3 regions of the Devosia sp. 2618 genome follow, and region 1 is predicted to be linked to each of the others. Evidence: riboswitches for the same ligand, from Rfam matches in the RefSeq annotation. Region 1 holds a riboswitch; each other region holds the start of a gene.
What was found. Region 1 has a riboswitch for cobalamin ahead of ABIE28_RS12390 (ribonucleoside-diphosphate reductase subunit alpha). Riboswitches for the same ligand answer to the same signal wherever they lie in the genome.

Region 1 (9,516 bases):
ATACATATAACTAAGTCTGGAGTGATGAATCGGTTGAGGTGCTCCAACGCGACCTTCGACAGTCTGGTATGCCGTAACCTGTTGCGGCCTGCGAAGGGCCCGCTAAAGCACCACCGCTTCTTGGTTAGTGACGTTGAGGCGTTTCGCAAAAAGTACGTTCTGCTGGACGAGGCTGCGTCGACCTTTGGGTTCAAAAGTCCGAAGCAAGCATTCTTCATGGCCACAAGGCTGGGCATGCGCCCAAAGTATGCCTGGGGCAGCAATATGCCACTCTTGTTTGAAAGGTCCGACTTCGAAAGGGTGCGGAGTGCCTTGAACTAAGAGGGGCGCCTCGAGAGGCGCCTCTCCGATATTTGTTGTTGTCTGCCTAATGTATAGTGTCCCGCCGACTGTGCAGGAAGGTGCGCAACACCTGGTGGCGGTCGTTCCTCACTGCAGCGTTGATGTGGCTGCCGAACGTATCGTCGTCGGCGAAAGCCACGTCATCGTCCACTTCTACCAGAGTAACGGTCGCCCGACGGACATGCGGCATCGGCAAGGGTGAGCGCTTGCCTGGCAGTTCAATGTTTAGGGTCATGAGACCTCCTGAGTTGTGCACTCGGAAGCCAAAACAAGGTAGCGGCTTGACTAACCGAATCAGTCAAGGCAGTATTGTTTTGCGCTTTAGAGTGCGATTGGAAAGACTATGTGGGAGCCTGGGCGTGTGAGATTGGCTCCCATTTAGTTTTCAAGAACATCTCCTCTCAAACATCATTTCGGCTACACCGCCGACACAACGATAATGCCTGATTCCTTTTAATGTTCACATCCCATTTTATTTTCTAATCCTTTGACTTATCAGAACAATATCTATCCTTGATATTTGAATACTGTAATCCTTTGAATCATCAATTTAGCAAGGATTGACGCCCAATCTATCCTTGGTGGCGAAGGATAGATCGGCGCGAGGCGCCCCGAGAGGCTGTCAGCTTTCAATCGAAATTTTGGATCTCCACCGGCGACATCTGCCGGCGGATTGAAAATGCCCATGCGAAAAACTACCCCTCGCCTCGGGATCAAATAGTCTTGGATCGCGGAATTGGTGGTAGCTTGATGAAGCTTGCAGCCCGAACCGCCAGCAATATTGCGCACCTCTCCGGTAGGGTGCTTTCAATCTGTGAGCTGATTGCAGATTTAGGCGGCGTCGTCTGAAGGTGCGACCTGCCGGCGCCCGGAGCATTCGCTCAACGGAATCCCAAAGCGTGTCCGGTGAACGATCCCATGAAGCACGCCGGAACACAGCGTGGTCCTGAGATCCAGGCACGGCCGGATCGGACTAGCTGCCAAATCTGGGCCGGTTTTCGACCCGCCCCGGTAGCGTCGCAGTCTTAAAGCGCAATCGTCGCAGTTATTCGCGGTGCGGACAGCGCACCAAATCATGGCTGGGGCGCCAGGATTCGAACCTGGGAATGTCGGTACCAAAAACCGATGCCTTACCACTTGGCGACGCCCCAACTGGCGCGGTTCCTACACGGTTTGATGATGCTTCGCAACACAGCGGTTGAGGTCTTAAATAGGCTCTTGTGGATGCTTGAACGGCTCCGTGGGCGGGTCTATAACGCGCGCCATCGCGACTGGCAGCGGCTTGCGGCCCCTGCTATCCTCTATCAATCCGTGTCGCGATTTTATCGGAGTATGGCGCAGCCTGGTAGCGCACCTGCTTCGGGAGCAGGGGGTCGAGTGTTCGAATCACTCTACTCCGACCAACAGAACCGGGCGCTTCCGAGTTTTTGGCGGCGTCCGGTTTTTCTTTGCCGACAGAAATCCTCAGGCATCACTAGTGCAGCCAGGACGTGCCAAGCGCGTTTTTCACCCAAGTTGTGGGAGCTTAGCTTCTTTCTGAAGCGCGCTACGATCAGGTTACTGAACTAACCGACGGCTTAAGTCCGTTCTTTTATCCCAACGCTTGTCAGCATCATATTCTTGGCGACGCTGCCTCGTTGCTAGAAACCCACAGAAAAGCTGGCCTTTGCGCCGTGATCATGGCCATCGGAAAGGAACCTGCCACCATAAAACCCGCGTAAGTTGGCGGCCGAAGACAAGTTCAAAGTTAGGGCCGCCTCCACCACCGTTGCGTTCTGGCTGATGGGGGCTCCCAAACGGTAAATGCACTGGAACCATCAAAGGAATACGTCGACGTGGGCGTCAGGTCGCCAATAGCCGATTGCCAACCGATAGCACGAAGCCCTGACCACCGGCGTGCTGCACAATCCAGGCGCGATCCTGCTCTTCACCTACGAAGGCAACAAGTAATCAAACGAACGGCGGGTGTGAGCCCGCCGTTCGTTTGATTACTGGCTATCGGACGTGCTCGGCGCTCGCGCCGCGGCCAAGTCCCCTGCCCCGGTAAAAAGCCCGGCCTCTTGCAAGGTCGGGCTTTTTGGTTAGTCCCAGCTCAGCGCGCCGCCGTTCTGGTATTCGATGACGCGGGTTTCAAAGAAGTTCTTTTCCTTTTTGAGGTCCATCGCCTCGCTCATCCATGGGAATGGATTCTCGGTTTCCGGGAAGACCGGCGATAGACCCAGCTGGGCGCAGCGGCGGTTGGCGATGAAGTGCATATATTGCTCGCACAGCGCCGCGTTGAGCCCGAGGAAGCCCCTCGGCATGGTGTCGCGGCTATAGGCAGCTTCCAGCTCGGCCGCCTTCTGGATCATCTCGCGCACTTCGGTCTGGAACTCGGCCGTCCAGACATGGGGATTTTCCGCCTTGATCTGGTTGATGACGTCGATGCCGAAGTTGAGGTGAATGCTCTCGTCGCGCAGGATGTATTGGTACTGCTCGGCAATACCGACCATCTTGTTGCGGCGGCCCAACGACAAGATCTGCGCAAAGCCGGTGTAGAACCACATGCCCTCAAAAATCACGTAGAACGCGATCAGGTCGCGCACGAAGGCTCGGTCGGTTTCGGGCGTGCCGGTGGTGAAATCGGGATCATCGAGGTGCTGGGTGAAGTTCAGCGCCCAGGCCGCCTTGTCGGTGATCGAGGGCACTTCGCGATACATGTTGAACAGCTCGCCCTCGTCGAGCCCGAGACTTTCCACGATGTACTGGAAGGTGTGGGTATGCACGGCCTCCTCGAAAGCCTGGCGCAACAGATATTGCCGGCATTCGGGATTGGTCAGGTGCCGGTAGATCGCCAGCACAATGTTGTTGGCCACAAGGCTTTCCGAGGCGGCGAAGAACCCCAGATTGCGCTTGAGCGTGTGACGCTCGTCGTCGGTCAGGCCGTCCTTGGACTTCCACAGGGCGATGTCGGCCTGCATGGAGACTTCGGTCGGCATCCAGTGGTTGTTGCAGCCATTGAGGTACTTTTCCCAGGCCCATTTGTATTTGAGCGGCAGCAACTGGTTCACGTCGGCGCGGCAGTTGATCATCGCCTTGTCATCAACGGAAACGCGGCCGCCGGTTGGATCGATGCGGGCATCGGTGGTTGCCGGAGCGGCGGCGGGTTTTGGCGTGTCGGAGGTCCAGTCGAGGGACATTTTTATTCCTTTGCATTCGCAGCAGACCTCATCCTGAGCGTGTCGAAGGACGAGGTCGTGGCACCATGCTGGGCACGACCTCGTGGTTCGACGAGCTCACCATGAGGTCTACTACTGGTTGATTACTGGCAGGCTTCGCAATCTGGATCGTCGATCAGGCAAGCCGGACCATCGATCACCGGCATGACCAGCCCGGTCCGCACCGGTGCTGCCTCAACGACCTGAGCAACCGGCGCCGCGATCACGGGCGCCGAAACCGCTACCGCATTGAGCTTGCCGTCCGTGCCCTTGAGCGTCGACTTCTCCACATGCGTCGCCGAGCGCGAGCGCAGGTAATAGGTCGTCTTGAGGCCCGCTTTCCAGGCCGAACGATAGAGATTGTCCAGCGCCTTGCCCGATGGATTGGCGAGGTAGAGGTTGAGCGACTGCGCCTGATCGATCCATTTCTGGCGGCGCGAGGCGGCAGCGATGATCCAGGCAGAGTCCATTTCGAAGGCCGTGGCGTAGATGGCCTTGAGGTCAGCCGGCACCCGGTCGATCTGGCCGACCGAACCGTCGAAATATTTGAGGTCCGAGATCATCACAGCGTCCCACAGGCCACGCGCCTTGAGATCGCGCACCAGTTGGGCGTTCACCACGGTGAAGTCGCCAGACATGTTCGATTTCACATAGAGGTTCTGATAGCCGGGCTCGATCGACTGGCTGACGCCGCAGATGTTGGAAATCGTCGCGGTCGGGGCAATCGCCATCGTGTTGGAATTGCGCATGCCGACGGTTTTGACGCGCTGGCGCAGCGTGTCCCAATCGAGCCGCTGGGTGCGGTCAATATTGATCTCGCTACGCGTCCGGGCCAGCAATTCCTGGCTGTCGATGGGCAGCACGCCCTGGCTCCACAGCGAGCCGTTGAACGATGCGTAAGCACCGCGCTCTTCGGCCAGATCAGCCGAGGCCGAGATGGCGAAATAGCTGATCGCTTCCATCGAGCTATCGGCAAATTCCACTGCTGCGTCCGAAGAGTAGGCCAGGCCCTGCGCCTGCAGCGCATCGGCAAAGCCCATCAGGCCGAGGCCGACCGGACGGTGACGGAGGTTGGATTTGCGGGCCTCCGGGATGGTGTAGAAATTGATGTCCACCACGTTGTCGAGCATGCGCATGGCCGTATCGACGGTGCGCTTGAGCTGATCGAGATCGAGCCCGTTCGGCCCGATATGGGCGAGCAGGTTGATCGAGCCGAGATTGCACACGGCAACCTCGTCCTTGGACGTGTTGAGGGTGATTTCGGTGCAGAGATTGGACGAGTGCACGACGCCGACATGCTGCTGTGGCGAGCGGATATTGCAGGGGTCCTTGAAGGTCACCCAGGGGTGGCCGGTTTCAAAGATCATGGTCAGCATCTTGCGCCACAGATCGAGCGCCTTGACGGTGCGGAACACCTTGAGCTGGCCGGCAGCGGCCTTGGCCTCGTAGCCTTCGTAGGCCGCCTTGAACGCTGGACCATAAAGGTCGTGCAGGTCCGGCGCTTCGTCGGGGGAGAACAGGGTCCAGTCGGCACCCGCTTCGACGCGCTCCATGAACAGGTCCGGCACCCAGTTGGCGGTGTTCATGTCGTGGGTGCGGCGGCGGTCGTCACCGGTATTCTTGCGCAGGTCGAGGAATTCTTCGATGTCGACATGCCAGGTTTCGAGATAGGCGCAGACCGCGCCCTTGCGCTTGCCGCCCTGATTGACGGCGATGGCGGTGTCGTTGGCAACCTTGAGGAAGGGTACGACGCCCTGGCTCTCGCCGTTGGTGCCCTTGATGTGGGCGCCGAGGCCGCGCACGGGCGTCCAGTCATTGCCCAGACCGCCGGAATATTTTGCCAGCAGGGCGTTGTCCTTGACCGCCTTGAAGATGCCGTCGAGGTCGTCGGCCACCGTCGTCAGGAAGCAGGAGCTCAGCTGCGGGCGCAGCGTGCCCGAGTTGAACAGCGTTGGCGTCGAGGCCATGAAGTTGAAGCTCGACAGCAGGTTGTAGAACTCGATGGCGCGCGCTTCGCGGTCGATTTCTCGGATGGCGAGGCCCATGGCGACGCGCATGAAGAAGGCCTGCGGCAGCTCGAACACCGCCCGGTCGACATGCAGGAAATAGCGGTCATAGAGCGTCTGGAGGCCCAGATACTGGAACTGGGTGTCGCGCTCCGGCTTGATGGCGGCGGCGATGCGCGCCACGTCGAAGCGGGCCAGTTCGGGGTCGATCAGTTCGGCTGCAATGCCCTTGGCCAGGTATTGCGGGAAGTATTCGGCATAGCGGGTCGCCATGTCGGCCTGAGTTGCCAGTTCGGTGCGGCCCGAGACATAGCTCAGCGCTTCGCGGCGCAGCTTGTCCAGCAGCAGGCGCGCCGAAACGAACGCATAGCTTGGCTCGGTTTCGACCAGCGTGCGGGCGGCCAAGATCGGCGCCAGCGCCAGCTCGTCGAGCGAAATGCCGTCATAGAGATTGCGGCGGGTTTCTTCGAGGATGACTTCGGGCTGCGCGCCTTCAAGGCCGGCACAGGCTTCGGTGACGACGGTGGCCAGACGCGCTTCATCGAGCGGCACGCGGCTACCATTGTCGAGCGTCATGGTCAGGCTGGTGGCGCTGGTTTCGACGGGCTTGGTGGCAGCAGCGCGAGCGCGGGCATGTTCTTCGCGATAGAGCACATAGGAGCGCGCAACCTTCTGGTGCTCGCCGCGCATCAGCGCCAGCTCGACCTGGTCCTGCACGTCTTCGATGTGAAAAACGCGGCCATCCTTGGCGCGGCGGGTCAAAGCGGTCACGACTTCGGTGGTCAGCTGTTCGACGATCTCGTGCACGCGGCGCGATGCGGCGGCCTTGTTGCCTTCCACGGCCAGAAACGCCTTGGTCAGCGCCACGCCGATCTTGGAAGAGTCAAAGGGGACGCTGCGGCCATTGCGCTTGATCAGCGAGAAGCCGGGCTCGGCGGCGACACGGCGGTCGTCGGCGTCGTGATAGGCGGGTGCGACACCATCGTCGGCACGGCTTGCAATATCGAGTTCAGTCATTGGACCCCAGGACCCCGTAGGTGGATGGCGGGGTACAGAAGGGGCGCGCGCGAGGACGTGACCAAGCGGCCAAGCCTGTGCTTCGCGACCAAATGGGACACCCCGCCCGTGGACGAATAAACCTGTCGTGGCAGGTATCTGGCTGGCGTGCTGAAGCACGCTTTCACAGTTGCGGGGGCAGCGCTGGACTGGAGGATGAACCCCGCACCAGCTTCCCTATTATCACCCGTCCTTGCGACCCGGATGACCACGACACACTAGATGTAGTGGTCCTATTCTAGATTCGCGTCAATGCCTTGCTGAGCAATTTTCCAGTCCATGTGGACAGCGGGGATATAACGATATCTTTATATCCCAATTGACAGCCGTCGCTTTGCCGTGCATCTTCAGCCTGCCCATGGTCCTCGCAAGAGGATAACAGGGAATCCGGTGCGGCTCATGCCTAGTCCGGAGCTGCCCCCGCAACTGTAGGCGGTGACGGATATCCACATGCCACTGGTGCAAACCGGGAAGGCGGATGTTCGGCCAATCCCGCGAGCCAGGAGACCTACCTTGGGATTGAACACTCCAATCACGCCGGTCGGGTGGACTGGTCGAGGACATGCCATGACGATTTTCTTGCCGCCGATTGCAGCCACAAGCCCAAGGCGAATGCGTCACTTCTGACGCCTGTTCAGCCCGCTTTTCCGCTTTTTCCGCGACCCGGCCATGGCGACCGTTCCGGTCTGCCGGTGGGCGCACCATTTTGCATCGGCACCATCATGACCAGATCCGCCAATCTCGGCTTTCCGCGCATCGGCGCACATCGCGAACTCAAAAAGGCCCTCGAATCCTACTGGAAGGGCGAAACCGACGCCGTGGCGCTTGAGGCCACCGCCGCCCAGTTGCGCGCCCGCCACTGGCAGCTGCAGCATCAGGCCGGGATCGACATCATCCCTTCCAATGATTTCTCGTTCTACGACCACATGCTCGACATGACCGCAGCGCTCGGCGCCATCCCGCCGCGCTTTGCCGGTATAGACAATCCACTGGCGCTCTATTTCGCCATGGCGCGCGGTACCAAGGATGCGCCGGCGATGGAAATGACCAAGTGGTTCGACACCAACTACCACTACATCGTGCCCGAATTTCACGCCGGTCAGCGCTTTGTGCTGTCGACCCGCAAGGCGCTGGATCAGTACAGCGAAGCCAAGGCGCTCGGCATCGAGACCCGCCCGGTCATCGTCGGCCCCGTCACGTGGCTGAGCCTGGGCAAAACCAAGGATGAAGGGCTCGATCCGCTGTCCCTGCTCGACGCAGTCCTGCCCGCCTATGTCGACCTGCTCGCCGCACTCAAGGCCGAGGGCACCCAATGGGTGCAGATCGACGAGCCAATCCTAGTGCTCGATCTCAGCCCTGCCCAGCGCGACGCCCTGAGCCGTGCCTACGCGGCGCTCGCGCCCGTCGCGCCCAAGATTATGCTCGCGACTTACTTCGGCGCCCTGCTCGACAATACCGAGCTGGCCGCCACCCTGCCTGTCGCCGGCCTGCATATCGACCTCGTCCGCGCCCCCGAACAATTGCCTGTGGTGCTCAAGGCTCTACCTGCCGACAAGGTCCTGTCGGTTGGCGTGATCGATGGCCGCAATATCTGGCGCGCCGATCTCGATGCTGCCTTTGCCTTGGTATCGAAAGCCTGGGATGCGGTGGGGCCGGATCGGCTGGAAATTGCGCCATCCTGTTCGCTGCTGCACACCCCGGTCGATCTCGACGGCGAGACCGAACTGGATGCTGAGCTGCTGTCCTGGCTTGCCTTTGCCAAGCAGAAGCTGGCCGAAGTCTCAGCCCTCAGTCTTGCCATGCAAAAGGGCAAGGGCGCGGCCAAGGCGGCGTTCGATGCAAGCGCCGCCGCCATTGCCGCCCACCGCAATTCGCCCCGCATTCATCAGCCAGCGGTCAAGGCTCGCGCCGCCGAGGCCATCGATCTGGCGCGACAGTCTCCGTTCCCCAGCCGGCGCCAACAGCAGCGCTCGCGCTACAACCTGCCCGCCTTCCCGACCACGACCATCGGCTCCTTCCCCCAGACCGCCGAGGTGCGCGAACAGCGTTCGGCCTTCAAGAAGGGCCGGATCGACGAAGCGACCTATAACGCCTTCCTCGAAGCTGAGACCGAACGCGCCGTGCGCATTCAGGAACGGCTCGATATCGACGTGCTGGTGCATGGCGAGTTCGAGCGCAATGACATGGTGGAGTATTTCGGCGAACAGCTCGATGGCTTTGCCTTTACCAAAAATGGCTGGGTGCAGTCCTATGGCTCGCGCTGCGTCAAGCCACCGGTCATCTATGGTGATGTGAGCCGTCCTGCCCCGATGACCGTGCGCTGGTCGGCCTATGCCGCCTCGCTCACCGACCGACCAATGAAGGGCATGCTGACCGGTCCGGTGACCATTCTGCAATGGAGCTTTGTACGCGTCGACCAGTCGCGCTCGGAAACCTGCCGCCAGATCGCCTTGGCCATACGCGACGAGGTGATCGATCTCGAAGCGGCCGGCATCGGCATGATCCAGATCGATGAGCCCGCTCTGCGCGAAGGCCTGCCGCTGCGCAACGCCGATTGGGTCATCTATCTGCGCTGGGCCGTCGACTGCTTCCGGGCGTCGGCCTCAGGGGTCGGCGATGCGACGCAGATCCACACTCATATGTGCTATGCCGAGTTCAACGACATCATGCCCGCCATCGCCGAAATGGATGCGGACGTGATCTCCATCGAGACCTCGCGGTCCGACATGGAACTGCTGCATGCCTTCCGCGACTTCAAATATCCCAACGAGATCGGCCCCGGCGTCTGGGACATCCACTCGCCCCGCGTCCCCAGCCAAGGCGACATGGAGGCCCTGATGCGCAAAGCCGCCGAAGGCATCCCTGCCGATCAGCTTTGGGTCAATCCGGATTGTGGTCTAAAAACCCGCGGCTGG
Region 2 (9,516 bases), 1.3 Mb from region 1:
ATCGGCCGCCATGTATGCAAAAGCCGCCACCAACCAAGTGGTTGCGCGACGTGCACAAGGTATCCTGACTAGTAATCCCAGCATAATGGCATTCGCGGGCCACACCATGGCGATAAAACCCGGCGGCCTCGTCGAGATGCCTAGTAAGCAAGCTATAAATACGGCACCACCGACAGCGAGTGGCGCATAAGGAAGACCCACAGGTTGTTCCAGCTCACTCTTCACAGGGCTCTCTTCGACGGAGGCCAATGGCTTATCTCGCGCTCAAGTCCTAACGTCAAATCTTAACACTAATATTCTAGTTGTCACGCCCCATCTCACGACGTCAGTCAACCAGTGGCGATGTGATCTTCAAGTATTGCGGTCGACGCGTATGCGGCGGCATTCCAAACGTCACTGCCAGCACGGGAGCGTATACTTTCTGCGCCCGCAGCCACCCTACCTCTCGACTACCGGGCCGGGACATCAAGCGTTTGGAACCAATGTGTAGGACTATGGTCACATTGGTTCCGGCAGGACTTCTTACGGAACGCGGCACACCGTCGCAAAACCACACTTAGAGAGGATGGATGAGACGATAACGATACTAGCCTTCAGCTCGCGCAAGATTTTATCGCGATGCCGCAGCTTCGATCTCGTGGCGCAAAGCTGGAAAATAGATAAGAGGCCATGCTAGAATCGATCAGAAGGCAAACAAATCTGTTAGACCCTCGGTCTAAAACTGCCAAACCTCCAACGCCACAATTGCGCCAGAGGTAGAAAATGCAATGATGTCAGATAGATGCCTGGCAGGGGCTGGGGGACTCGAACCCACGACCCTCGGTTTTGGAGACCGATGCTCTACCAACTGAGCTAAACCCCTTCAGGCGAGGGTGTGTCTAATGGCAAAGGGCGCGCTTCGCAAGACCCCTTTGCAGCTTAGCCCCAAATATGGGGCACAAGCGCGATCACCATCAGCAAATTCCCCAGCAATCCGGCCATAAAAGACACCGAACGCCATGGCGAAAGCCCCTTCATGTAGCAAATTACATGCGAGACGCGGGCGACCAGATAAAGCCAGGCGCCGATCAGCGCCAGCCAACTCTGCTCGCCCAACACGATCGACAGCACGGCCAGCGTCAGAAAAATCGGCAGCGTTTCCTGCAGATTGCCAAGGGCGCGGCGGGCGCGCGCCAGATTGCGACTCGGTTCCGGCAGGTCGTCGCGCGGTCCCATCTGGGCGGCATTGCCAACCTGTTCCGTCAGATAGCGGCCGGGCAAAAAGACCTGAACCAGCAGCAGCAAAAGCACGAGAAAAATAACAAGCAGCACGATCGCCTTACCCCAAACCCGCAACGCTGCGGTGGCAAAGCTATAACGCATAACCGGCGCCATATGGATCACCATTTACAACCACGCCGCGCGCAGCCATTAAATGGCATGCGAGTATATGGAAGTTCCGGCGGGCGCCGATTGCGATCACTCAGGGGCACAAGACCCCGGAAGGATAATGATGCGTCTTTTTCTGGCCTTGGCCATTCTGGTCCTCTTCCCCACAATCAGCTTCGCCCACACTGGCGTCGGCGACACAGCCGGTTTTTTTCACGGCTTTGAACACCCCATCGGCGGAATCGATCACGTCCTGGCAATGGTCGCTGGCGGCGTTTTCGCCTTCGTGCTGGGTGGCCGCGCCCTGTGGCTGGTGCCGCTGAGCTTTGTGACCATGATGGTCGCCGGCTTCGCGCTGGGCGTGACCCAGGTCGACCTCCCCTATGTCGAACTTGGCATTGCCCTCTCAAGCGTAGTGATCGGCGCCGCCGCCGCCCTTGGACGGGCGATGCCTGTTGCCGCCGCGATGACGCTTGTTGGCCTGTTTGCAGTGTTCCACGGACACGCCCATGGCGCTGAAATGCCGACAGACGCAAGCGGGCTGACCTACGCGGCCGGCTTCGCGGTTGCAACCGCCCTGCTCCATCTCTCAGGCATTGCCAGCACAGCGGCAATCGCGCGCCTTATCGGCAAGTACGGTAAATACGCTGCCCAGTTCGCCGGCGGTGTATTTGCCATTGGCGGCATCGGTGTGCTGGCCGGCTGGCTGTAGCCGACAACGCAAAACCTCGGTGGAGAGCAATCTCCGCCGATACCGTCTTCGATGAAATTGGTGGTTTTTTGGAGCGGGTAGCGGGAATCGAACCCGCATATTCAGCTTGGAAGGCTGCTGCTCTACCACTGAGCTATACCCGCCCGGTCGATGACCGACGTGTTAGCCAATAGCGCGGCACAACCAACACTGGCAACCCCTTCCCGCCGTCATCAACGAGACTTTAGCGCGCATGACGCAGCCAAAAGCCCCTGCGGCGCGACGGCGGCAATTGGCCTTAACGTCATTGGCCAGCAGTTTTTTTGGGAGCATTGCCAAAGGGGTGTTGACACTCTGTCATCAGACCACCATAAACCGCCCGAACGAAACGCCTAGCGCTTCGTTTTCCTACCCAAGCGACGTTGTTGTGGAGGGGTGGGAGAGTGGTTAAATCCATCAGACTGTAAATCTGACCGCTTAGCGTACACTGGTTCGAATCCAGTCCCCTCCACCATCGCCCTTTCCGGACAGGCCCAGCGGCCAAAGCATCCGGGCCTCCCCCAAAGACATAGTTAGACAGGCTCATTCGTGGGCGCTTCCGCTACGTCCGTTTCTATGGTCCGATCGACGACGCAGGGCCTAGCGCAATCTAGCCAAACTGCCAACGTGACCATAGGGTAGTCTCCAGCACTGACGGAGAACCACTATGCGCTGGATCAACGAGCCGCTTCACTGGACCGAAAATGGTGAGGGGCTAGCTGTTCGGACCGCGCTGGAGACGGATTTCTGGAACAACACGTTCTACGATTTCCTGCACGACAACGGTCACTTCTACCACGATGAAGTGTCCGGCGATTTCACCATGTCAGTCACATTCAAGGCCGACTACACGGCACTCTATGATCAGGCCGGCCTGATGGTCCGCGTCGACGGCAAGAACTGGATCAAGGCCGGCATCGAATATACCGATGGTGAGCTCCATTTCAGCACCGTGGTAACGCGCGATGACCAATCCGATTGGTCGATGCTCTCCCTGCCCAACGCATTCCGCGACGGCCTGAACATCCGCGTCACGCGGCACGGCACAGCCCTGCGCGTCCAATTACAGGCCGAAACCGGCCAATGGCGCATGGCCCGCCTCGCATACCTGGCGATGCCCCAAGTCGTCCAAGCCGGCATGATGTGCTGCTCCCCAACCCGCGCTGGCCTAGACGTGCAGTTCAACAATTTCCGGATCGGCGAGCCAATCGAAAAGCGGCTGCATGACGACTAGGTTTTCTGCCACCAACTCCAGCTTAGCCACTGTCTTACCAGCAAACGCAGCAAGAGTGTTGGCGCAACGCGCCCCCGCGACACAACGCCGACACCTGCGCCTTGATCCCCATCCAGAATCACCCCAACTTGCGCGAGCTTTCGGTTCCGCCATGACGCGCGGATTAAAAGGGAACACGGTGCGGATTACCCATCAGGGGCCAAAACCGAGGCTGCCCTCGCAACTGTAAGCGGCAAGCGATTGCTATCGCCACTGGTCCTTTTAGGATTGGGAAGGCTGCAACCGCATCAGAGCCGTGAGCCAGGAGACCTGCCCAAGCACAATACCAAGCAGCCAGACGAGGTGTTCTGGCAGGGGACACGTCATGACTGCGGCCACGCCAGCATCCTATCTGCCATTTGCGCCTAACCTGTCCGTTCCGACAACGGGGTTATCGGCGCGCGCACACCCCGCCCGCCAAAGCCGATCCTAACCGGCTTGAGCGGAGTTTTGATTATGAACATTGGGCACCACCCAATGGCGTATCCACATGATCATGCGTCCTGCATTGGGGCGTGTCATGCAGCCTGACGCCATTCTCTTTGTCATCTCGCTGGCCAATCTGAGTGCTCGCCGTTTTGCGACGGTGGCGAACGGACTTGCCGCAGCCACCGCCCTGCCCAGCCGTCTCGTTCGCCTCGAAGGCACCGACCAGAACCTGCCGCAGGCCCTCGACGCCCTGCGCGATGAGGGGCATACGTCCATTCTCGTCCAGCCGATTGGCCTGCCTTTCCCCGAAAGCCTGATCGCCTGGCTCCCTGGCGCGCTCGCCACTTGGAGCCTTCTGCCCGGCAACGACGATGTCACCTTGTCCGTTGGCAGCGAAGCCAGCGATGACCCGGCACTGCTCAGTCATTTCGTGACGACGGCGCTTGAAAACGCCGACAACGCCACGCCCGTCGCCAAGGCAAAACCATCGCTGGGCAAACCTGGCTGGCAGAACCCACCCGATTTTCGACACCACCTGCTGGTCTGCACCGGCCCGCGCTGCCACTACCGCGACGCTGCCTCGCTCCTGCATGCCCTCAAGGACGAGACCAACAGACAGGGCATTGCCTCTCAATGCCTCACCGCCCGCACCGGCTGCCTGTTCCCCTGCAATCAAGGCCCGATGGTCGCCCTTTATCCCAAGGGCGAATGGTATCGCCTGGCCGACAAAACAGCCCTCGCCCGCTTCGTTTCGGAAGTTCTGGTCCAGGGCCAGACCGCCCACGACCTCCTCATTCATACGGCCAAGGCCGCACGCCAACCTGCCCTTTCCACCAAGGACAATTCATGATTTTCAAGCGTCTCACACTCGCCCTGCTGGCCAGCGCCTTAGCGGTCTCGGCTGCCACCGCGCAGTCTGATCCAGCGCCGTTACGCATCGTCACCTCGTTTGACATCGGCACGATGAACCCGGCCGTCGATGGCTTCTGGATGCAGGAATTTGGCGTTGCCGAACTGCTGATGAAGTTTTATCCCGACGGCACCAACCAGCCTTGGCTGCTGGAAAGCCTGGAAAACAAGGACGCGCTGACCTGGGTCGCTACCGTGCGCGATGGGATCACTTTCCAGAATGGCAAGGTGCTCGATGCCGACGCCGTTCTCGCCGTCATCAAGCGCCAGATGGCCGTATCGGACTCCGCCACAGGTGCCGTTCCCGAAGGCACAACCTTCGTCAAAACCGGTAACATGGAAATTACCATTTCGACGGTCGCGCCATGGCCGGAACTGCCCGGCATTCTGTCCAACGAAGCTATCTTCCTGATCTATGACGCCGAGGCCGCCGACGCCGTTGGCGACGACTGGACCAAGCTGACCAATGCCGGCATTTATACCGGCCCCTACACCGTCACCAGTCTGACCTCCGCCCGCCTCGATGCGGAGCGCAACGATAGCTACTGGAACGGCGAACCAGCCCTGCCCGGCCTCTCCGTCAGCTTCGTCACCGATCCGAACGCCCGCATTCTGGCCGTCCAGAACGATGAAGCCGATATCGCGCTCTATCCCCCTATCGCGGCGCGCCCCGTGGTTGATGCCACCCCCGGCATTCATTTCAATACCGGCACCACCGGAACCGGCGGCTTCCTAGGCTTCATGAACGTCAACCAGCCACCATTCGACGACGTTCGCGTGCGTCAGGCACTGATGCAGACCATCGACTATGACGAGATCGCCAATGTCGTGTTCGGCGGCGCCCTGGCTGAGGCCAAGGGCCTCTACAATGAAAGCTTCCCCTGGGCTCGCCAGACCTATGTCACCGATCCGACGGCTGCGGCCGCCCTGCTCGACGAAGCCGGTTGGCTCCTCGATGGCGACATGCGCCGCAAGGACGGCGAAGCGCTTGAGCTCAAGGTCGTCATATATCCGCAGCAACCAGACCTCGTGCCGCTTAGCGGCGCGTTGCAGGCCCAGGTTCGCAAGCTCGGTATTGGGGTCAAAATCCAGTCGGTCGATGACGTTTATGCAGCACTGGGCAAAGGCGGCGTCGATTGGGATCTTGGCATTTCCAGCGAAGGCACCGTCAGCTGGGGCGTCACCTCGCCATTCCTGACGCGCTATCTTGGCCCCGCCGGCAACCGCAACTTTGCCAGCTACGCCAACCCGGAAGTCCACGCCCTGATCGCTGAACTCAAGGTCACAGTCGACACCACTCGTCGCGACGAAATCCTTGGCCGCATCCAGGACATTCTGGTGAGCGAAGACCCCTATGTGTTTGCCTTCAACATCCACAAGGGCCGCGTCGTCGTGAACGAGACCTATGCCGGCTACGAACCCGGCTTCGCGCTCTACCACGTCTCGCCGACCACAGCCCCGTCGCCGGCGCAGTAATGAAAAACTCCGTGGCAGTCCTGATCCTCAAACGACTTGCACAGGCCGTCCTGACGGCGCTGGCTGCCACGGTTATCGTCTGGGCGCTCCTGCCGCTATCGCCGGGCGACCCGGTGATGCGGATACTTGAGGCGCGCTTCATTCACGAGCCCAATGACCTGCAGATTGCCAATCTGCGGGCCGAACTGGCGCTCGATGAGCCGCTGCCGCTGCAATACGTGCAGTGGCTCGGGCGCGTCGTGCAGGGCGATCTGTCGGTGTCCTATCGCACCGGCAAACCCGTGCTCGAAGAGATCGGCCAACGCTTGCCCGCCACGCTGATGCTGTTAGGCACCGCCCTCGCCACTTCCGTCATTCTCGCGCTGATCCTGGCGTTGATTTCTGTGGCCTGGCGGGGACGATGGCCTGACCGCGTCATATTGCTCTACACGCAGATTGGCTCCGCCCTGCCCACCTTCGTCTTCGCCCTACTGGTGTTGCAATATGTCGTGGTCGGCGCCGGCGTTGGCCGCGTGCTGTCCAGCGGCACTTTTGCCCTGGTCCTCCTGCCGGCCCTGACCATTGGGGTCGACCGGGCCGCTGGCTGGACCCAGCTTCTGCGCGCCAGCCTGCTTCAGGCCATGAACTCAAACTTCGCGCAGGTTGCCCGCGCCCGTGGCGCGAGCCGTTGGTTTGTCCTGTCGCGCCATGGGCTGCCCAATGGCCTCTTGCCGTTCCTCACCGCCGTCGGCGTCAGCATCGGCGCGCTGATCGGCGGCGCGCCGATCATCGAAGAAATCTTCACCTGGCCCGGCCTTGGCCGTTACTTGTTGCAGGCGCTCTCTGCCCGCGACTTCCCCGTCATTCAGGGCTTTGTCCTGCTCAGCGGTCTTGCCTATGTGGCCGCCAGCTTCCTCGTCGATGTGGTGGCCATGCTGCTCGATCCCCGTCTGCGGAGCGCACGATGAACGCCCTCACCCGCTTCGCCAGCGTCGCCCGGCCCACATCGCCCAGATTCACGCCATCCACCCAGCGCCAACTCTGGCCGCGCCTGCTGGCCCATCGCGGCTTCGCCATCGGAATGCTGCTCGGGGTGATCCTGCTGGTGCTCGCCGCCCTTGGCCCGTTCATTTCGCCCTATGAACCTAACTGGCCCGACTATGCGGTCGCCCTGCAGGCGCCGAGCGCAACCCATTGGCTGGGCACCGACCCGACCGGCCGCGATGTGCTATCCCGCCTGCTCGACGGCGCCCATCGCTCCATCGGCGCGGCGGTCATGGTGCTCGGCACCATTTTCACCATCGGGATCATAATCGGGACCATAGCCGGAATGGCTGGCGGCTGGGTCGATACCGTCCTGATGCGCCTCGTCGACGTCATGATGACCCTGCCCGGCCTCGTGCTGGCCTTTGCCATCATCGGCATTCTGGGTCCGGGCTTCATAAACCTGCTGATTGCGCTGATCGTCGCCGATTGGGCCTATTATGCCCGCCTCGCCCGCTCCTACACCCTCTCCGCCCGCCAGCGCCCCGATGTGATCGCTGCTCGCATGGCCGGCATTGGCGAAGCCCGCATTCTGTTCCGCCACGTGCTTCCGGGCGTCGCGCTGCAACTCGCCGTCGTCGCCACGCTCGGCCTTGGCGGCATGATCTCAGCCATTTCCGGCTTCTCATTCCTGGGCCTTGGCGTGCAACAACCCTATGCCGAGTGGGGCGCCATGCTGGCCGAATCCCGCTTCTATTTCCCCATTGCGCCCTGGCTCCTGCTGGTGCCTGCCGGGCTGATCTTTGTCTCCGTGCTCGCTGCCAATCTCGCCGGCAATGGCCTGCGCGACGTCCTCGAACCGCGAGGCCGCACATGACCGCCCCTCTGCTCCACTGCCAGGATCTGACCATCCGCTACCCCGACGGCCACCTCGCCGTAACCAATGCCAGTTTCTCCATCGCCCCCGGCGAATGTGTTGCCCTTGTCGGCCAATCTGGCTCCGGCAAAACCACCATTGCCCGCGCCATCCTTGGCATACTGCCACCCGGCGCAACGGTAACCGGCAAGTTACAGATCTCAGGCGCAGATCTGACCGCATTGGACGAATCCGGCTTCCGCGCCCTTCGTGGCCGCGAGATCGGCTATGTCGCCCAAGACCCCTATCAGGCCTGCGATCCACTCCGCCCGGTGCACGATCACGTCGTCGATGCCTGGCAGGTCCACGGCCTCACCAGCCCAGAGGATGTCGCGCTTGAACGCCTCGACGCCGTCGGCATCGCCAATGCTAGTACTGCCGTCTGGGACTATCCACACAGCTGGAGCGGCGGCATGTTGCAGCGCGCCTCTATCGTTGCGGCGCGCGCCCACAACCCACCGCTTGTCGTCGCCGACGAACCAACCAGCGCCCTCGATGCCGAGCGCGCCGACGCCACCATCGCCGCCCTCAAGACCAGCGGTTCCGCCGTCCTTCTGATCAGCCACGATCTGCCGCTCGTCCTGCGCCATGCCGACCGAATCGCCGTCTGCCGCAATGGCGAGATCATCGAGATCGGCACGGCCGATGAAATCGCCACGTCGCCCAAGCACGGCTACACCCGCGACTTCGTCGCCGCCGCCGACACCCTGAGCCACAAGCGCCAGCGCGCGACCATCGACGCCGCACCGTTGATGCGTCTGCATCAGGTCGGCCGCAGCTATAGCCGCAAGACCGCTGACACCCACGCCGTCCGCAATGCCAATCTCGAACTGCACCCCGGCGAAATCGTCGGCATCAGCGGTCCCTCCGGCTGCGGAAAATCGACCCTACTGCGCCTGCTCGGCGGCATAGAGCGGCCAACCGCCGGCACTATCGTCCGGCACGATAGCCTCACCTTCCCAGGCTCGATCATGCCGATCTTCCAGGACCCGGTGGCCAGCCTCAACGCGCGCTGGCCGGTATGGCGGTCGGTCACCGAGCCCCTGACCGCGCGGCACCTGCCCGGCCTGTCCCGCGCCACTCTGCGCGACCGCGCTCGCGAGATTTTTGCCCGCGTCGGTCTTGGTCACACCGATATCGATTGCCTGCCCAGCGAACTCTCCACCGGCCAGTGCCAGCGCGTCTCGATTGCCCGCGCCAGCATCGGCAAACCCGTCATGATCGTCGCCGACGAACCCACCAGCGCGCTCGACACATTGGCCACGGCGCAAATCCTCGACCTGCTCGACTCGGTCGCCGCTACGGGAACGATCATCGTCATGGTCAGTCATGATCGCCCGTTGCTCAACGGATTCGCCCATCGCGTCATCGACATGCGCGACGGCATCATCGCCCAAGCCACGCCCTGAGCGGTACCCGACCGCACTTTTCTCGTCTCCGCCCCTTTTAATA
Region 3 (9,516 bases), 130 kb from region 1:
CGGTGCGCGATGTGGCGAAAATGGACCCGGTGATCGCGCGGCTGGTGCAGAGCCTTGAGGGGAATTGCTAGCTTGTTCAGCAAATACACTGGGCTGTCCTCGGACTTGATCCGAGGACCTTTCGTAGTGCGCGCCGGGCCCTGAGTGGCCCTCGGGTCGAGCCCGAGGGCAGCGGCGGTGGGTTTTTCGAGATAGAAGACAGGCCCCCTCACCCGGCGTTGCACGCCGACCCTCGGGTCAGGCCCGAGGGCAAGCCCTCTCCCCCGACGGGAAACGTAGGGAAACTAAAACTCGATGCCCTTCTGGGCTTTCACGCCGGCGCGGAAGTGGTGTTTGATTTCGGTCATTTCGGTGACGAGGTCGGCGATTTCGATGAGTTCGTCCTTGGCGTTGCGGCCGGTGACGATGACGTGGGTGTCGACCGGCTTGTTGCGCAGGAATTCGACGACTTCATCGATGGGTAGGTAGTCGTAGCGCAGGACGATGTTGAGCTCGTCGAGCAGCACCAGCTTGTTGGACGGATCGGAGATCAGCGCCTTGGCCTGTTCCCAGGCGTTGCGGGCGGCGGCTAGATCGCGCTGGCGGTCGGCGACGTCCCAGGTGAAGCCCTCGCCCATGGCGTTGATGGTGACGAGCTCGGGAAATTTCATCAGCACATCGCGCTCGCCGGTTTCCCAGACGCCCTTGACGAACTGCACGACGCCGACCTTGTAGCCGTGGCCCAGCGCACGGAACACCATGCCGAAGGCGGCGGTGGATTTGCCCTTGCCCTTGCCGGTATGGACGATGAGCAGGCCCTTTTCCTCGGTCTTGGTGGCGAGGATCTTGTTGCGCGCCTCTTTTTTCTTTTTCATCTTTTCGGCGTGATAGGCGTCGCGTTCGGCCTCGCTCATCAGGTCGGTTTTCTTGACGGGCTTGTCGGTCATTGCAGGCGCTCCGCGTGTTCGATGATCGTGCGTGCCGCCTGATCGGGCGGCAAATGGGTGGTGTCGAGTTGCAACAGGTTTGGGTGGTCGATGGCCAGCAATGGCCGCGTCTGGCGCACGTGCGCGGCGCCGGTCACGTCGGTCATCTTCAGGCGCTGTTCGCGATCTTCCGAAGGGATGCGTTCGGCATGGGCAGCGTCGGATGCGGAGAGAATTACCGGCACGAAAACCCCGTTTCGGCGGGCAGCCATATCGGCGATCTGGGCATAGACTTTGTGGTCCAGCGGATCGTCCTCCATCAGCGCATTGGTCAGAACGAAGCTGGCGTCAGGGCGGGCGATTTCGGCGATGGCGGTGATGGCTTGATCGCGCACAGTCATGATGAGGTCCCAGGCGCGGTCGGGGATCGGCGCGCTGCCGTCTTCGCGGATCAGCGAGAAAATCACGTTATTGACCAGATGGTTGTCGAATAGCCGTGCGCCGCTGGTGGCGCAGAGTTGTTTGGCAATGGTCAGCTTGCCGACGCCATAATGGCCGATGAGATAGATGATGGTGTTATTCATTGTTCCCCCGTCAGCAGAGCGTAGGTGGAGTTGGACCGTGGGGTCCAGAGGCCGCGCTGGCGGGCATCGTTGAACTTGGCGATGAGCTCGTCATAGCCATAGGCATTGGCGGATTTGATGAAGTCGCGAATGGCGTCGTTTTCAACGAAGGCTTCGAAGGCCAGATCGAAATGGTGCGTCTTGACCGCGCCGGTGGTGGCGGCGAAGGCGAACATGAAATCGACCGTAGCGATGATTTCGAAGGCGCCGCGATAGCCGTGGCGCTGAATGCCGGCGATCCATTTTGGATTGACGACGCGCGAGCGCATGACGTGGGAGATTTCCTCTTCCAGCGTCTTGATCAGCGGGCGTTCGGGACGGGAATGATCGTTGTGATAGGCGGCGGGCTGTTGACCGGTCAGCGTTTCGGCGGCGGCGGAAAGGCCACCGGCGAACTGGTAGTAGTTGTCGCTATCGAGCAGGTCGTGCTCGCGATTGTCCTGATTGTGGATGATGGCGTCGATGTCGCTGAGGCGGGCGGCAAAGCGGGCGCGCTCGGGCGTGCCGGCGGACTTGGCGCCATAGGCGTATTGGCCCCAATCGAGGGCCTGATTGCCGAGGTCGGCCTTGGTGGACCAGGCGCCGGAATCGATAAGCGCATTAAGGCCGGTGCCATAGGTGCCAGGTTTTGAGCCGAAAATGCGGTGGCCGGCGCCTTGATCGGGCTGGCCGGCGGCGATGAGGCCGAGGGCATCGGTGCGCATGGTGGCGGCGATGGGATTGTCTTCGGTCGGTTCATCGAGCGCGCCGATAGCGCGGATGGCGCGGTCGAACAGGGCGATCTGGGCCGGGAAGGCATCGCGGAAAAAACCGGAAATGCGCAGGGTGACATCGACGCGGGGGCGGCCGAGCTTGGCCAGCGGAATGATTTCGTAGCCGGAGACGCGCAGGGAACCCGGGTCCCAGACGGGCTTGGCACCGATGAGGGCGAGGGCTTGCGCGATGTCGTCGCCGCCGGTGCGCATATTGGCCGTACCCCAGACGGAGAGCGCGACTGAGCGCAGGTGGTGGCCGTGATCCTGCAGGTGGCGGAGGACGAGGCTTTCGGCTGACTTTTTGCCCAGTTCCCAGGCCGTGGGCGTTGGGACGGCGCGGGCATCGACGGAATAGAAATTGCGGCCGGTGGGAAGGACATCGAGGCGGCCGCGTGAGGGGGCGCCGGATGGGCCTGGCGGCACGAATTTGCCATCGAGGCCGTCGATGAGGGCGGACAGTTCGGCAGGGCCGGAGGCGGCGAGGCGGGGGCGGATGGTGGTGCGCACGGTGTCGAGGACGGCGGCGGTGGCGTGCCAATCGGGCTCGGGGGTGCAGGTGCCGTCGACGAGGGTGGCGGCGATGGATTCGAGGTGTTCGACGACGTCGCCGTTGGTCCGAAGCATTGAGGCCGCCAACGTAACAGTCGTCCTCCCTCCCCCTTGCGGGGAGGGTTGGGGTGGGGGTTTGGAGCCATCCGCGACATTGAGGGCTTTGGAGGAACCGTCGCCCCCACCCTTGATCCCTCCCCGCAAGGGGGAGGGTGTCGACTGCGCGATTTGTGGTCCCGTCCAAGGCGCGCCGAGCTTTGCCGTCAGTGGATCAAAACCGAGCTTGAGATCATCCGCCAAGGCGCGGATCAGCGAGTTCTCCCCTGCCCCGTCGCCGCGGGGGACGCGGGCGAGGGCGACGATGAGGTCGCGTTCGAGATCCCCTTGCGGCGATTGGCCGAAGATGTGGAGGCCGTCGCGGATCTGGGCTTCCTTCAAATCGCAGAGGAAGTTGTCGATCTTGATGAGAGCTTCGGTTTCGTCTTCGGGCAGGCCGATGTCGCGATCGAGGCGGCTGTCGCGGGTGAAATCGAGAATGCGGCGCTTGAGGTCGGCTAGACGGCGGCGGTCCATGCCGGACGCGGCGTAATACTCATCGAGCAGCGCTTCGAGGTCCTTGAGGGGACCGTAGGTTTCGGCGCGGGTGAGCGGCGGCACGAGGTGATCGATGATGACGGCGCCAGTGCGGCGCTTGGCCTGCGTGCCCTCGCCGGGATCGTTGACGATGAACGGATAGAGGTGCGGCAGCTGGCCCCAGAGGGCGTCGGGGTAACAATCGGCATCGAGCGCCGTGGCCTTGCCGGGGAGCCATTCGAGCGTGCCGTGCTTGCCATTGTGGATCAGGGCGTGGGCGCCGAATTCGTGGCGCAGCCAGAGATAGGCGGCGATATAGGCGTGCGGCGGCACCAGCGCAGGGTCGTGATAGCTAAGGGTTTCGTCGAGGTGATAGCCGCGGGCGGGCTGGATCAGGATGGCGACGTTGCCGAAGATGAGCGCGGGGAGATGGAGGGTTTCGTCGCGCACGAATGGGTCAGTGGAGGGATCGCCCCAGCGGGCGGTGACGGCGGTGCGGATGTCTTCGTGCAGATTGGCGAAGAGGGCGCAGTAGCGGGCGAGCGAGAGTGTGGCGGGGGATGAGCCGCGGGATGGGTTGGCGTTGGTCGGGCCGGACTGGAGGGCGGCGATGAGGTCTGTGGAGGTTTGGGGAAAGGCCCCCTCACCCGTTGGCTGCGCCGCCGACCTCTCCCCCGAAGGGAGAGGTGAAGAAAGGTCGTAACCGGCCCTGTCCAGGGTCTGGAGCATGCGGACGGTGGATTCGGGGGCGTCGTAGCCGACGCCGTTGGCGAGGCGGCCGTCGCGGATGGGGTAGTTGGCGAGGACGAGCGCGATTTTGCGCTCGGCGCGGGGAGTGGCGCGAAGCGTGGCCCAGTTTTTGGCGAGGACGACGGCGCGGGCGATGCCGGAGTGGTCGGGGGTGTAGGCGGTAAGCGGGATCTGGCAGCGTTCGTGCCAGACGGCATCGGCCTTGTGGCCGACGATCAGGCCACCGAGGCGGCCGTCGACTTCGGGCATGACGAGGTACATCGCCATATCCTTGGAGGAGAGGCCCTGCGGATCGGCGGCCCATTGCGCTTCGGAGCGGCCGGACTGGATCAGCTGGATGACTGGTGCGTCCGAGCCGGAGAAGGGGTTGGACTTTTCGTCGAGCCCATCGATGCCGAGGGCGAAGGCGGTGAGGTTGAAAATGGCGGAGGGCGGGAAGGCGGCCAAGGCGTTTTGCACAAAGCGGACGCAGGGAGCTTCCTTGAGGGAGGAGACGAGCAAAGGCACGGGCGCGAGGCCCTGGGCTTCGAGCTCGGTGATGAGGGCGGCGATGGTGTCGGTGCCGGCGCCTTCGAGGGCGGCCCGGTAGAAGAGGATGGGGATGTTTGGTGCCATGCCCTCGTGGTTCGAGGGTCGCTGCGCTCCCGCCTCACCATGAGGGCCACTCGCGTGGATTGCGCGGAGGCCGGGTTCGTCGGTCATGCCGGTGGCGGGGTGCCAGAGGCCGAAGCGGGCGAAGGGTTTGGGGGAGAGGTCCGCTAAGGCCCCCTCACCCGGCCTCGATGCGGCCGACCTCTCCCCCGAAGGGAGAGGTGAAGAAAGGAGATTGAACGCCTGCAAGATCGTGTCGGCGTTGTCGGGGCCGCCGGCGATGAAGAGGCTGTGGAGGCGGGACCAGTCGTCGGGGTGGATGGTCGAGCGCGATTGCAGGATCGGGTCGGGGTTGGCGTCGCCGGGGATGAGGGCGAGCGGGATTCTGCGGTTGGTGCAGAGGGCGCTGATTTCATCGACGCCATACTGGAAATAGGCCGCGCCGCCGATAAGGCGGAGCACGACCAATCTCGCGTGCCCGACGGTGTCTTCGAGCCAGAGATCGACGGACATATTGTTGGAGAGGCGCAGCGTATTGGCGAGGCGGAGTTCGGCCTCCCCCGCCCGGTCGGCGGCACCGGCCAGCATGGCCAGTTCGCTATCGGCGGAGCTGGCAAAAATCAGCGCGCCGGGGCGCTGGGCGAGGTCGATAGCCTCGCCTTCCTGCTGGATGGCACCTGCCTGGGCGGAGAGAAGATGCATCAGCGGACGCTCCAGCGGACGCCGGTCACCAGCAGAGCCACGGCGCCGGAGAATGAGACAGCAAATGCGAAGCCCCAACCGAACTGCCCTCCACTCGTTAGAAGGATGATGCCGGGGATGCTGCTGACTATGTTCATTGTTGCGCCGATTGCGACACATGCCAATGCGCGCAACCCACGCGAGGGCAAGCGAGGGGACATGGCGTAGAGGCTTATGCCGGACAGCGCGGCAGGCAAGAGACCAAATACCCATCCAATGGCCAGGATGCCGGCGGCAAAATCTGGATGGTCCCAAAGTACGTCGACTACGCTACCAGGCGCAACCACCCTCATTGTCAGAACCAGCACTATTAGGCTGACCAAGGGCCATAGCAACGCGATGACGATCCAGTTCCCAAGAGGGTTGGGCTGTTCCGAAGGATACGGCGTAGTGTCGACTTCAGCCATCAGGCTCTCTTGAGGAACTCGGTGCGCAGGACCAGTCCCTTTACCTTTTCGGCGTTGCATTCGATTTCGGCGGTGTCGCCGGTGAGGCGGATGTTTTTGATCAGCGTGCCGCGCTTGAGGGTGACCGAGGTGCCCTTGACCTTGAGGTCCTTGATCAGGGTCACGGCATCGCCATCGTTGAGTTGGGTGCCGTTGGAATCCTTGGTGATCTCGGTCATGGCGAGTGCTCTTTCGTTAGGGGGATGCCCCCACCTGCCATTCGACCACAGGTCTCATGGCCTTCTCACCTAAAATCACGCCACTGGCGTGATTTTGCCTTCGGGCGGTTCGAAGTCCCCCTGATGAGGGGGAGGGACAGATCGGGGCCAACCCTACCAGGGTCAGTCAGTTCGAACTTTTAGCCGCTCACCAGCCGCTTAGGCGGCGACGGCTACGGCGCGTTGCAGGCTGGCGGTGATGGCGGCGTGGTCGAGCGGGCTTTCGCCGATGACGACGAGGGCCGTTTCGCGCTTTTCGCCGTCTTTCCAGGGGCGGTCGAAATAGGCGGTGACGCGGGGGCCGACGGCCTGGATGGCGAGGCGGGCGGCGGCGCCGGGAACGGCGGCGAAGCCCTTGAGGCGCAGCACGTCATGATCGCGGATCGTCGCTTCGATGACTGCGAGCAGCTCGTCCTTGCTGCCGATGGATGGCAGGCGGACCGAGAAGCTGTCGAAATCGTCGTGCTCGTGGGTTTCGCCGCCATGTTCCAGCTCATGATGGCTGGGGCGGTTGGCGATGTCGTCTTCGGAGGACATGCCCATGCCGAGGAGCGCGGCGATATCGACGTGACCGTTACGGGCATGGATGACGCCGACCCCGGGGCGCAGTTCGGCGCGGATATTGGCTTCAACCTTGGCGAGCGTGGCCGCGTCGACCAGATCGGCCTTGTTGATGATGACCAGATCGGCGACCGAAAGCTGATCTTCGAACAGTTCACCCAGCGGGGTTTCGTGATCGAGCATTTCGTCCTGGCGGCGCTGCGCATCGACGGCGGCTTCGTCAGAGGCGAAACGGCCTTCGGCGAGGGCTGCGGCATCAGCCACCGTCACGATGCCGTCGATGGTGACCTGGGCCTTGATCTCTGGCCAGTTGAAGGCGCGGATCAGTGGCTGTGGCAAAGCAAGGCCCGAAGTTTCGATAACGATGTGATCGAACTTGTCCGGGCGGGCGAGCAGCGCCTGCATGGTGGGGATGAACTCATCGGCCACGGTGCAGCAAATGCAGCCATTGGACAGCTCGACCATATCCTCTTCGCGGCAGGTTTCGTCGCCGCAACCGGCGAGAATGTCCTTGTCGACGCCCAGATCACCAAACTCGTTGATGATCAGCGCGATGCGCTTGCCCTTGGGGGCGTGCGCCAGAAGATGGCGCACGAGGGTGGTTTTACCGGCGCCGAGAAAGCCGGTGATGACGGTGGTTGGGATCTTGGCGGTCATGCGGGCACTCCGGCCGTTGCGGTGACGCGATTGCGCGCGAACACGTCGTTCAGTTTGCCGAACAGAGTGCCGAGCACCAGCCAGAACACGGCGGACGTGCCCAGGGTGATGGCGGCAAATTCGGTGGCGAGATGGGCTGGCACGGCGCTTGGCTCATCGGGGCCGATCGGTGCGCCGATGATGTGGGGCGCAATGACCAGTGCTGCAGCAACCGCAAAGGCCCAGCCGGCGCGGGTTTTGGCGAGCAGCAGGATGGCGCCACCCGTGGCGAGCGCCGTACCGACCCACCAGAGCTGGCGCGGGAAGACTTCGGCGGCCGGCATGCCCGGCAATTCGGGCGCGAGGCCATAGGCCGGGGCCAGCGAGAAGGCGAGGAAGCCGGCAATGCCCCAGAGGTAGCCGTTGGCGAAGGTGATCGGAATATTAGCGAACATCGAGACGGCGCCGATGACCAGCGCGAAGCCGGCGGCGGCGAGGACGGTGGCGAGCGTGGTATAAGCGGTGCGCTCAAAGCCATCGGCGGGGGCCCATTCTTCGGGCTCTTCCTCAAGGGTGGCGATGGCGTCGTGGGTGTGGTCCTGCGCGACGGCTTCTTCGCCGTGGCTATGACCGCCGCCTTCACCTTCAAAGGTTTCGGCGTGGAGAATGAGGGGCGTGACGCGGAAATGCTGGATGACGGCGGTCAAAAGGCCAGCCGATAGCGCTGCGATAAGCGCAGCGGCAAACAGATTGCGGATCATGATGTTTCTCTCGATTTCCTGGTGGTCGCGCTTCCGATCCTCGGATCAAGTCCGAGGAGCAAACCGGTTCCCACTTTTGCTGGAAGCGCTCCGGACCCTGCCTTAGTGGCAGGGAAAGCCCATGGCATGACGGGTGTCGTGTGCGCCATTATGCAGGCGGAAATCGCCAGCAAAGCCAGTGCCGACCAGCAGGGTCAGACCGAGCAGCAGCGCCAGCGAACCGGCAACAACGCGTTGGGAAATCGAGAGTGACTGAGTGGCAGTCGTCGCTTTAGTCGTTGCATTCATAGCAGCACCCTCCGTGCGCGGAACAGATGGGCTTTACGCCCGGCGTTTGTATTGGCAGGTCTCCTGGCTTGCGGTGGAGACAGCGCCCTCGCCTTCCCAGCAGCCTTTCGGCCACCAGTGGCATAGTGAGAGCGCGCACCGCATACAGTTGCGGGGGCAGCCACGGAGTTGGTCCCTAATGGGTACGCCTCACCGTGTTCCCTTTCCTTCCCAACGAAAAATCGTCGGTCCGGGTATCCCCTTGCCGCTACGGACGCGGGGAACCAATACAGTTTGACATGTACGCCGCCCCTTGAGGGCGGTCAATCCGCCCTGCGGTTACTCGTCGCCTTCGGGGCCTTCATAGCTGATGCTGAGCACCTGGACCTGAACGGCCAGATCCTTGAGCAGCGGCTCGCTGGTGGGGATGGAGACTTCCCCGGATACAGGGTTCACATCGAGATCATCGGTGTCTTCATTGGTGGGGGCGAAGCGCAGCGAAATGTAGCAATTGCCCTCGACGTGGGCGAGCGTGCCGTCTTCGATACTGGCGTAGCCGCCATAATCCCACCAGAAGCCGCCAATGGTGAAGGGCGCCTGGTTGATGGCAACCACATCCTCGACGCTCATGCCGACGCGCACGCCCTGCGGTCCTTCCATGGACGGCGACAGATCAGCGTAGCTCAGGTCGGTCAGATTGGTTTCGTCCCACCAGCCAAATTCCATGGTCTTTTGCGGATCATTGGGGAAGACGGTAGTGGCGAGAATGGTGGTGCCCTCAGGGCCATCGACATTGCCGGTGACGACGTTTTCCTTGCCATAGGTCTTGATCAGCAGCGCTTCGGAACTATCGCGGCCAAACACGCCATCGCAGGCAAAGGTCGATGGGTCCTGGGCAAAGGCCGGGGATGCAAGGGCAGCACAGACGACAATGGCAGACATACGCAGCAACATGGCCGAACTCCTTGAGGCGGGCGCTACATCGCCGACGCCATCGACCTGGCGCCAATGGCCGACGGCGGCGAAATCTGCCATCAAATGGTCGTTGCCGCAATCGGGCTCGGTAGGAAGAACCGGTTTTGGTCAAGCGCCTCGTTGGTGGGCTGAAGCAGATTTGCGCGCGGCGGGTGGATGCGACTC

Region 2: it holds a riboswitch for cobalamin, as region 1 does, so the genes downstream of both, ABIE28_RS05840 ((2Fe-2S) ferredoxin domain-containing protein) here and ABIE28_RS12390 (ribonucleoside-diphosphate reductase subunit alpha) in region 1, are expected to answer to the same signal.
Region 3: it holds a riboswitch for cobalamin, as region 1 does, so the genes downstream of both, ABIE28_RS13015 (CbtB domain-containing protein) here and ABIE28_RS12390 (ribonucleoside-diphosphate reductase subunit alpha) in region 1, are expected to answer to the same signal.

What each region holds. Positions count from the first base shown of each region.
Region 1 covers NZ_JBEPOO010000001.1:2,457,978-2,467,493, forward strand. The annotation lists gene ABIE28_RS12370 (hypothetical protein) at 368-577, opposite strand; tRNA gene ABIE28_RS12375 (tRNA-Gln) at 1,419-1,493, opposite strand; tRNA gene ABIE28_RS12380 (tRNA-Pro) at 1,669-1,745, shown strand; gene ABIE28_RS12385 (ribonucleotide-diphosphate reductase subunit beta) at 2,424-3,521, opposite strand; gene ABIE28_RS12390 (ribonucleoside-diphosphate reductase subunit alpha) at 3,644-6,562, opposite strand; cobalamin riboswitch at 6,675-6,829, opposite strand; cobalamin riboswitch at 6,944-7,131, shown strand; gene metE (5-methyltetrahydropteroyltriglutamate--homocysteine S-methyltransferase) at 7,324-9,516, shown strand, end outside.
Region 2 covers NZ_JBEPOO010000001.1:1,160,969-1,170,484, reverse strand. The annotation lists gene ABIE28_RS05875 (PAS domain-containing protein) at 1-225, opposite strand, end outside; tRNA gene ABIE28_RS05870 (tRNA-Trp) at 787-862, opposite strand; gene ABIE28_RS05865 (MAPEG family protein) at 919-1,362, opposite strand; gene ABIE28_RS05860 (HupE/UreJ family protein) at 1,493-2,080, shown strand; tRNA gene ABIE28_RS05855 (tRNA-Gly) at 2,150-2,223, opposite strand; tRNA gene ABIE28_RS05850 (tRNA-Tyr) at 2,489-2,573, shown strand; gene ABIE28_RS05845 (DUF1349 domain-containing protein) at 2,766-3,332, shown strand; cobalamin riboswitch at 3,456-3,663, shown strand; gene ABIE28_RS05840 ((2Fe-2S) ferredoxin domain-containing protein) at 3,862-4,650, shown strand; gene ABIE28_RS05835 (ABC transporter substrate-binding protein) at 4,647-6,185, shown strand; gene ABIE28_RS05830 (ABC transporter permease) at 6,197-7,132, shown strand; gene ABIE28_RS05825 (ABC transporter permease) at 7,129-8,025, shown strand; gene ABIE28_RS05820 (ABC transporter ATP-binding protein) at 8,022-9,473, shown strand.
Region 3 covers NZ_JBEPOO010000001.1:2,583,370-2,592,885, forward strand. The annotation lists gene ABIE28_RS12975 (hypothetical protein) at 1-71, shown strand, start outside; gene cobO (cob(I)yrinic acid a,c-diamide adenosyltransferase) at 285-926, opposite strand; gene ABIE28_RS12985 (P-loop nucleotide/nucleoside kinase family protein) at 923-1,489, opposite strand; gene ABIE28_RS12990 (cobaltochelatase subunit CobN) at 1,486-5,448, opposite strand; gene ABIE28_RS12995 (hypothetical protein) at 5,448-5,894, opposite strand; gene ABIE28_RS13000 (alkylphosphonate utilization protein) at 5,894-6,112, opposite strand; gene cobW (cobalamin biosynthesis protein CobW) at 6,311-7,369, opposite strand; gene ABIE28_RS13010 (CbtA family protein) at 7,366-8,109, opposite strand; gene ABIE28_RS13015 (CbtB domain-containing protein) at 8,212-8,397, opposite strand; cobalamin riboswitch at 8,434-8,680, opposite strand; gene ABIE28_RS13020 (hypothetical protein) at 8,716-9,411, opposite strand.